2 regions of the Mesorhizobium sp. M5C.F.Ca.ET.164.01.1.1 genome follow, and region 2 is predicted to be linked to the other one. Evidence: predicted binding sites of a transcription regulator. Region 2 holds the regulator's gene; the other holds the start of a gene.
What was found. The regulator PhoB, encoded in region 2, activates phosphate uptake and scavenging genes when phosphate is short. The targets are predictions, from matches to a motif close to TGTCATNNANCTGTCAT.
Positions count from the first base shown of each region.

Region 1 (4,420 bases), 1.5 Mb from region 2:
GACGCATGCGCCCCGGAGGGCGGCATGGCCGCGCCCCGGAGCTTTGTCATGTTGGAAACTCATCAATTGGCTGAACATCAACCCAAACTCGGCGAATTCGGCTACGCCGGCGACGATCATGTCGTGCCCTTCGAGGTCGGCCCGCTCGACGTGCGCGGGCGCACCGTCCAGCTCGGGCCGATGCTCGACGCGATCCTCAGCCGTCATGACTACCCCCAGCCGGTCGCGCGCTTGCTGGCGGAAGCTTGCGTGCTGACAGTGCTGCTCGGCACCTCGCTCAAGTTCGAAGGCAAGTTCATCCTGCAGACCCGCACGGACGGGCCGGTCGATATGCTGGTTGCGGATTTTTCCACGCCGCAGGCGCTGCGCGCCTATGCGCGCTTCGATGCCGACCGGCTGGAGGCACTGACATCTGCCGGCGAGACCTCGCAGCAGACGCTGCTCGGCAGCGGTGTCCTGGCGCTGACCATCGACCAGGGCGCCCACACGCAGCGCTATCAGGGCATCGTCCAGCTCGACGGCGAGACACTGGAGGAGGCCGCGCGCACCTATTTTCGCCAGTCGGAACAGATCCCGACCGACCTCAGACTCTCGGTGGCCAAGCTGTTGACGCCCGGTGTCGGCGGTGCCCGCGAGCAATGGCGTGCCGGTGGCATCCTTGCGCAATTCCTGCCGCAATCGGCGGAACGCATGCGCGTGCCCGATCTTCCGGGCGGCGACGGCGATCCGCGCGATGAGATCCATGATCCGGCCGACAATTCCTGGCAGGAACTGCTGGCATTGCTTGGCACCATCGAGCCGACGGAACTGATCGACCCGACGATCGGCGCCGAGCGGTTGCTTTACCGGCTGTTCCACGAGCACGGCGTCCGCGTCTTCGGCGGCGTACCGGTAGCCGACGAGTGCTCATGCTCCAGGGAGAAGATCCGCGGCATACTCGAAGGTTTCTCAGCCGACGAGATCAGGGACAGCAGCGAGGATGGCGGCATTCATGTCGCCTGCGAATTCTGCTCGAAGCAATATGACTTCGATCCGACGGAGTTTTCTGCGGCGCAGTAGACCATGATCCCGACCAAAGTCCGCGCATCGAAAAGTGGAAAGCGTTTTTTGCTTCGCTGACCTTCGGTTCGGGAAAGGTCCTGGTCTAAGAGTTGGAGCCCATCCCGATTCTATCGGGATGGATCAGGTCTAGCTGGTCAGTTGACGGTGCGCCGCGTGCCCGGCAGGTCGAGCGAAAAGGCGGGGATGGCGACGTCGAACGTCTCGCCTCGCTTGTTGCGCATCGTATAGTGGCCGACCATGATGCCGGACGGTGTCGAGAGCGGGCAGCCAGACGTATATTGATAACTGTCGCCGGGGTTGAGTTCGGGCTGGTCGCCGACAACGCCGGCGCCGCGCACTTCCTCGACCCGGCCAGTGCCGTCGGTGATATGCCAATAGCGTGACAGGAGTTGTACGAATTCATCCGACTGGTTGTCGATGGTCACCTGGTAGCCCCAGACATAGCGGTTCTCCGACGGGTCGGAGCGATCTTCCAGATAGAACGGCCTGACCTGTACTTCGATGTTGCGCGTAACGGCGCTGTACATAGACTACTCCACAATATGCAGACGGAACATTCGACGCTCTCCGCAGTTTGGTCAACGGGGAGGCTTCCCGTCGTTGCCCGACTCCTTTGCGCGCAGGTGCCGAAGAACAATGTCATTTAAGTGACACATGACAATGATGGTGTGCAGGGCCGGCGACTCAGCATTCTGTCGAACTGTTGAAAACGGCTTCCATGCGGCCGGTTTTTTCTGGAGCGACCAGATATCGATGGAATTGACAGTCACAGCCGCCTTGCTTTCCACAGCTCTGCTTCTCGTCAATGTCGCCAGCATCCTGCTCGCTTCGTTCAAGCTGAAGCGGCCTGGCAGGATCGCGCCGCCAGCCGGCAAGGCGCCGCCGGTGTCGATCGTCGTGCCGTCGCGCGGCGTCGAGCCGTTTGCCGAGGAAACGCTCGAGCGCGCCTTCTCGCTCGACTGGCCGCGCTATGAGCTCATCTTCTGCGTCGCCCATGCCGACGACCCGGTGGTCGGGCCGATCACCGATGCGATTGCCCTTTTTCCAGCCGTGCCGGCCCGGCTGCTCGTCGGCGACGACCGCATCAGCGGCAATCCGAAACTCAACAATTGCGTGAAGGGCTGGGAGGCCGCGCGCCACCGCTGGGTCATCCTTGCCGATTCCAACGTCCTGATGCCGAGGGACTATGTCCAGCATCTGATGGCGGCATGGCGGCCGGAAACCGGTCTTGTTTGCTCGACGCCGATCGGCTCGCGGCCGGACGGGTTCTGGGCGGAGGTCGAATGCGCCTTCCTCAACACGCTGCAGGCGCGCTGGCAATATACCGGAGAGGCGCTCGGCCTCGGTTTTGCCCAAGGCAAGAGCATGTTGTGGAACAAGCCGATGCTCGACGCCAATGGCGGCATCCGTGCGCTTGCAGCCGAGATTGCCGAGGATGCCGCCGCGACCAAGCTGGTCAACGGGCTCGGACTGCGCGTCAATCTCGTCGGCTCGCCCTTCGAGCAGCCGCTCGGTTTGCGCAGGCTTGGCGAAATCTGGTCGCGCCAGGCCCGCTGGGCACGCCTGCGTCGCGTCACCTTCCCACTGTTCTTCGCGCCCGAGCTCCTGATCGGAGCGGCCCCGCCGCTGGTGCTTGCGTTGGTTGCGGCAGCAGGCGCCGGTTTCAGCCTGTCGGCAACCGCCCTCGCTGTGCTGGTAGTCGCCTATCTCCCGGAATGCGCTCTCGCCTCGGCCAAGGGCTGGCACCTGTCGCTGCGCATGATCCCGGCGATGATGGTGCGCGATTGCATCCTGCCGATTGTCTGGGCGCGTGGCTGGCTCAGCGGTGCCGTCGACTGGCGCGGCAACACGATGACCATCCACACCAGCGCCGTTGCGGAATTGGAAGAGACCCCGTCGGGCGCCTGACCGCGCCTGATTTTGACGATTCGAGCGACACCGCCCAGTGCATATACCTATCTGGCGGCTTTCAGGGCCTGCTCGATGTCTTCGAGCAGGTCGTCGGTGTCCTCCAGGCCGACGGACAGCCTGAGCGTGCCTGGCCCGATGCCGAGTTCGGCGCGCGCCTCGTCGCTCAGATTCTTGTGTGTCGTCGTCGCGGGATGGGTGATCAGGCTCTTGGCGTCACCCAGATTGTTAGAGATCAGCACGATATCGAGCGCGTTCTGGAAGGCGAAGGCCGCCTGCTTGCCGCCCTTGACGTCGAGGCAGATCAGCGTCGAGCCGCCCGACATCTGCTTCTTGACCACAGCCGCCTGCGGGTGATCGGCGCGGCCGGGGTAGATGACGCGGACAATTTCCGATCGCTCGGCGAGGAAGTCAGCGATCCGGCCGGCACTTTCCGTCTGCTGGCGCACGCGCAGCGGCAGCGTCTCCAGGCCCTTCAGCAGCGTCCAGGCGTTGAAGGGCGACAGGCTGGGGCCGGTGTGGCGGAAGTAGTCGTGCAAATTCTCGTCGATCCACTTCTTGTCCGACAGGATGATGCCGCCGAGGCAGCGCCCCTGGCCGTCGATGTGCTTGGTCGCCGAATAGACGACGATATGAGCGCCGAGCTGCAACGGCTTCTGCTGCAAGGGCGTGGCAAAGACATTGTCGACGATCAGCCGCGCGCCGATCGAATCGGCAAGCGAGGCGACGGCTGCGATGTCGACGACTTCCAGCGTCGGATTGGTCGGGCTTTCAAGGAAGAACAGCTTGGTGTTGGGCCTGACCGCCTTTCCCCAATTGGCGATTTCCGTGCCATCGACCAGCGTCGCCTCGATGCCGTATTTCGGCGCCAGCGTCTCGACCACCCAGCGGCAGGAGCCGAACAGCGCGCGCGCCGCCACGATGTGGTCGCCGGCCTTGGCGCTGCACAGCAACGCCGCTGTAACCGCCGCCATGCCGGATGCTGTGGCGCGGGCATCTTCGGCACCTTCCAGCGCACACATGCGCTTCTCGAACATGTCGACCGTCGGATTGGCATAGCGCGAATAGATGAAGCCCGGTTCCTCGCCCTTGAAGCGGGCTTCCGCCGCCTGCGCCGTATCGTAGACATAGCCTTGCGTGAGATACATCGCCTCGGAGGTCTCGCCGAAGCCGGAACGCAGCGTTCCCGCATGCACGAGTGCGGTCTGAGGCTTCCAGTTGCGCTTGTTGCTCGTCATCACCTTGTTCCAAACACCAAAAATGGCCCACATACAAAAAAACCGGCCGCGAAAGTCGCAACCGGTCCATACGGCCTTTCGGCCCGACGGTCCTTTAGCGACTTGTTTAACGTGGCTGCAAGCCGACCGGCCAAATCACCACGGGATAACGACCCTTTAGACCCGCACCGCGCTTGCGTCAATTGCCGGCATGATTAAGAGGTTTGTACCAG
Region 1 covers NZ_SRTG01000001.1:70,221-74,640, reverse strand. Annotated here, with positions in the region: gene EN807_RS00360 (Hsp33 family molecular chaperone) at 25-1,059, shown strand; gene apaG (Co2+/Mg2+ efflux protein ApaG) at 1,197-1,589, opposite strand; gene EN807_RS00350 (ceramide glucosyltransferase) at 1,816-2,970, shown strand; gene EN807_RS00345 (O-succinylhomoserine sulfhydrylase) at 3,018-4,208, opposite strand; SAM riboswitch at 4,283-4,360, opposite strand.
Region 1: EN807_RS00350 (ceramide glucosyltransferase) is a predicted target of PhoB. The motif match lies at 1,700-1,716, and genes of this name have one in related genera.

Region 2 (4,420 bases):
TTGAGCACTTCCATGGAGCCGGCGAACAAGAAATCGGCATTCGGATCGGCGCCCGAGCCCTTGATGAAGACGTAATTGCCTTCCGGCGCCACCTTGAACACTTCGCGGGCCTGCATGCGGCCGACTTCCTGGTTGTCGAAGGTCAAATAGAAGACGTCCTTGTTCTCGATCAGCCGGTCATAGCCGACGACCGGAATGCCTTCGTCCAGCGCCTTCTGCACCGCCGGCCCGATGGCCGAGGCATCCTGCGCAAGGATGATCAACGCGTTGGCGCCCTGCGAGATCAGGCTCTCGACATCGGTCAGCTGCTTGCCGGGATTGGACTGTGCATCGGCGGAAATATACTTGTCGCCGGCGGCCTCGATCGCCGACTTCATGGCGGCTTCGTCAGTCTTCCAGCGCTCTTCCTGGAAGTTCGACCACGAAACACCAATGACCTTGTCCTTCGCCTGTGCGACCGACGCGAGCGTCAGCGACATGGCGACCCCCGCCAGGATGGCGGCTGTGAATCTCTTCATGATATTCCTCCCTACGCCGCGTACGGCGCGACCAACTGGCCCGAAGGCCGGCACAAAGACTCTTTTTTTCGAGCCTCGAAAAAATACTGATCCAACGCCGAAGCACTGTCAACATGAATTCTGATGGATTTTAATCTCCTGCCGGCTTTTTTTCGAGTCTCGGAATAAACAATGACAGGTCCTTCTGGTTCTGCCAGTATTTGTCGGCCTGACGGCTTCCGATTCATGAGCGGCCGCGGCAATAGGGAGGAAGCAAAACAATGTCGGTTGGGATCCGCCATGACGATTTGCGCCGGCGCAACCGGGCCATGGTTATTTCGGCCGTACGCCGCGCAGGCCAGCCGTCGCGGACCGAGATCGCCGCAACCACCGGCCTCAGCCATTCGACCATATCGGCGATCTCTTCCGACCTGATCCAGGAAGGCATCCTGGCCGAGACCAAGGCGAGTGAGACCGTCTCGCTGAAACGTGGCCGGCCGCAGGTTGGCCTCAGCCTCAATCCGGAAGCCGCTGCGGTATTGGCTGTCGTATTGTCGCTGAATTTCCTGTCGATCGCTGTCATCGACTATGCCGGACAAGTGGTCGCCGAGGAACAGCGCCGGCTGGACACGCTGACCATGTCGCGCGACGAGCTGATCGACGAATGTGTCGCCATCGTCCGGCGCCGGCTCGAAGACCCCGACCTCGACGTCCAAAGCGTCGCCCGCATCGCGCTGGCGATCCAGGGTATTACCGATTCCCATGCGCGCGCCATGTTATGGTCGCCGATCACGCCGCAGACGAACATCGCCTTCGCCGACATTCTGGAACGCGAGTTCGACATTCCGGCCATCATGGAGAACGACTGCAACATGATGGCCGTGGCGCTGCGCTGGCGCGACCCGGATCGCTACCGCGACGATTTCATCGCCATCCTGCTCTCGCATGGCATCGGTATGGGGCTGGTGCTGAAAGGCGAGCTGTTCACCGGCACCCATTCCTCAGGCGGCGAATTCGGCCACATGATTCATCGGCCGGGCGGCGCGCTTTGCCGCTGCGGGCGGCGCGGTTGCGTCGAGGCTTATGCCGGCAACTACGCTATCTGGCGCAACGCAAGGCAATTGAGCGAAAACGCCGAGCCGGTCGCCGATGTCAGCGACGCCGAGATGCGGGCACTGGCGGCCCGGGCGCGCGAGACGGACGGACCGGAGCGCGAAGCCTACCGCAAGGCCGGCGAAGCGCTCGGCTTCGGGCTCGGCAGCCTGTTCGCGCTGATCGATCCGGCGCCGGTCGCCATGGTCGGTGCCAGCGCTGCCGCCTTCGACCTGATTGAGCCGGCCCTGCGCGAGGCCATCGCCCAGACCGCCGGCGGCCAGCATTCGGGTTCGATTTCCTTCGACACCGAGCCGAACGAACTGCCGCTGATCCGAGAAGGCTGCGCCATGCGGGCGCTGAGCTTCGTCGACCAGGAGATCTTCGCGCCGAGCATCCAGGCACGAGCCGGCTCGGTCGGAAAGAACGTGGCTTGAATTCGAAGGCAGGGATCCCCGGATCGCGACTTGGGGTGTGTTGAGATTCAGGTCAGGCCGAGTCGAGAATGGGGGTTCCGAGAACCGGAGCGGAGCGTAATTTCGGGTACGTGAGCACCGGAAGCGCAGGAAGCCGCCGTTCGCAGGCCGGAATCACCCGTATCAGCACATCCCTAGTCTTCCCTGATCGCATAGCCCGCGCCGCGGATGGTGCGGATGACATCGGGCATGCGACCATTGTTGACCGCCTTGCGCAACCGGCCGACATGGACGTCCACCGTGCGCTCGTCGATGTAGATCGTCTCGCCCCAGACATTGTCGAGCAACTGGCTGCGCGAGAAGACCCGACCCGGGTGCCGCATCATGAATTCGAGCAGCCGGAATTCGGTCGGCCCGAGCCGGATCTCGCTCTTCTTGCGATAGACCCTGTGCGATTCGCGATCGAGCATGATGTCGCCGACCTTCAGCACGCTGGACAGTACTTCCGGCTTGGCGCGGCGCAGCAGCGCCTTGACCCTGGCCATGAATTCCGGTGTCGAGAACGGCTTGACCAGATAGTCGTCGGCTCCGGTGGAAAGGCCGCGCACCCGGTCGCTCTCCTCGCCGCGCGCGGTCAGCATGATGATCGGCAGCCGCTCGGTTTCGGGACGCACCCGAAGGCGCCGGCAAAGCTCGATGCCCGAAACCGCCGGCACCATCCAGTCGAGCACCAGCAGATCGGGCACGTTTTCCTGCAGCCGGATTTCGGCCTCGTCGCCGCGCGTCACCACCTCGACCTGATAGCCTTCGGATTCCAGATTGTAGCGGAGGAGGACGCCCAGCGGCTCTTCATCCTCCACCACCATGATGCGCGGCGCGATCATCGGCCGGTCACTCCTGTCATGTCGCCGGCGCCGACATCGTCGTTTCGTCGAGCTTCGGGCGATCCGCCGGCAATTGCTGCCCGGTCACGACAAAGTAGGCGTTTTCGGCGATGTTGGTGACATGATCGCCGATACGCTCGAGATTCTTGGCGCAGAACAGCAGATGCGTGCAGGCGGTGATGTTGCGCGGATCCTCCATCATGTAGGTCAGGAGTTCGCGAAAAACCGCCGTGTATTTCACGTCGATCTTCTGGTCGTCGGCGCGCAGTTCTTTCAACGCGCCGGCATTGCGCGACACATAGTGCTCGACCACGCCGCGGAGCTGCTCGAGAACGAGATCCGCCATCGCGTCGATGCCGTGCGAGAGATTGCGCGGCGTGGCGCTCTGCCCGACTGCGCTGACCCGCTTGGCTATGTTCTTGGCCAGGTCGCCGATGCGCTCGAGATCGCCGGCCATGCGGATTGCGCCAACCACGGCGCGCAGATCTTGTGCCATCGGCTGCCGCTTGGCGATCAGGGTGATCGCGCTATCGTCGAGTTCGCGCTGCCGCGCATCCATGATGGCGTCGTCCGAGACAACACGCTGCGCCATCGCATTGTCTGACGCAAGCAACGCGCGGATCGAGGCTGCGACCATCGCGGCGGCGAGCTCGTCCATGTCGCGGATCAGCCTGTCGATGTGCTCCAGTTCCTCGTCGAAAGATGCGACGGTGTGTTCACCCATGATCCTGTCCTCGTGTTCGAAATTCGCCGCCGGACCGCTCAGCCGAATCGGCCGGTGATGTAGTCCTGGGTGCGCTTGTCGTCGGGATTGGTGAACATCTTGTCGGTCGCGCCCTCCTCGACCAGATAGCCGAGATGGAACATCGCCGTGCGTTGCGACACGCGCGCTGCCTGCTGCATCGAGTGGGTGACGATGACGATCGTGTAGTTCTGGCGCAGTTCGTCGATCAGTTCCTCGACGCGGGCGGTGGCGATCGGATCGAGCGCCGAACAGGGCTCGTCCATCAGAATCACTTCCGGCGACACGGCGATAGCGCGCGCGATGCACAGGCGCTGCTGCTGTCCGCCGGAGAGACCGGTGCCCGACTCGAGCAGGCGATCCTTGACCTCGTTGAACAGACCGGCCTTCTTCAGGCTCGATTCGACGATGCCGTCCAACTCGGACTTGCTCCTGGCCAGGCCGTGAATGCGCGGACCGTAGGCGACGTTTTCATAGATCGACTTCGGAAACGGGTTCGGTTTCTGGAAAACCATGCCGACGCGAGCTCGTAGCTCGACGACATCGATTTTCGGGTCGTAAACATCCTCGCCGTCGAGCGTGATCTTGCCGCTCACCCGCGCGATATCGATCGTGTCGTTCATTCGGTTCAGGCAACGCAGGAAGGTCGACTTGCCACAGCCCGATGGGCCGATCAACGCCGTCACCTGGTTCTCGCGGACATCGAGGTCCACGTCGAACAGAGCTCGCTTCTCGCCGTAATGAACAGAGACCTTTTCGCCCTTCATCTTGATCGAAGGGGCATTGGTT
Region 2 covers NZ_SRTG01000001.1:1,527,011-1,531,430, reverse strand. Annotated here, with positions in the region: gene xylF (D-xylose ABC transporter substrate-binding protein) at 1-518, opposite strand, end outside; gene EN807_RS07445 (ROK family protein) at 779-2,026, shown strand; gene phoB (phosphate regulon transcriptional regulator PhoB) at 2,200-2,889, opposite strand; gene phoU (phosphate signaling complex protein PhoU) at 2,906-3,613, opposite strand; gene pstB (phosphate ABC transporter ATP-binding protein PstB) at 3,652-4,420, opposite strand, start outside.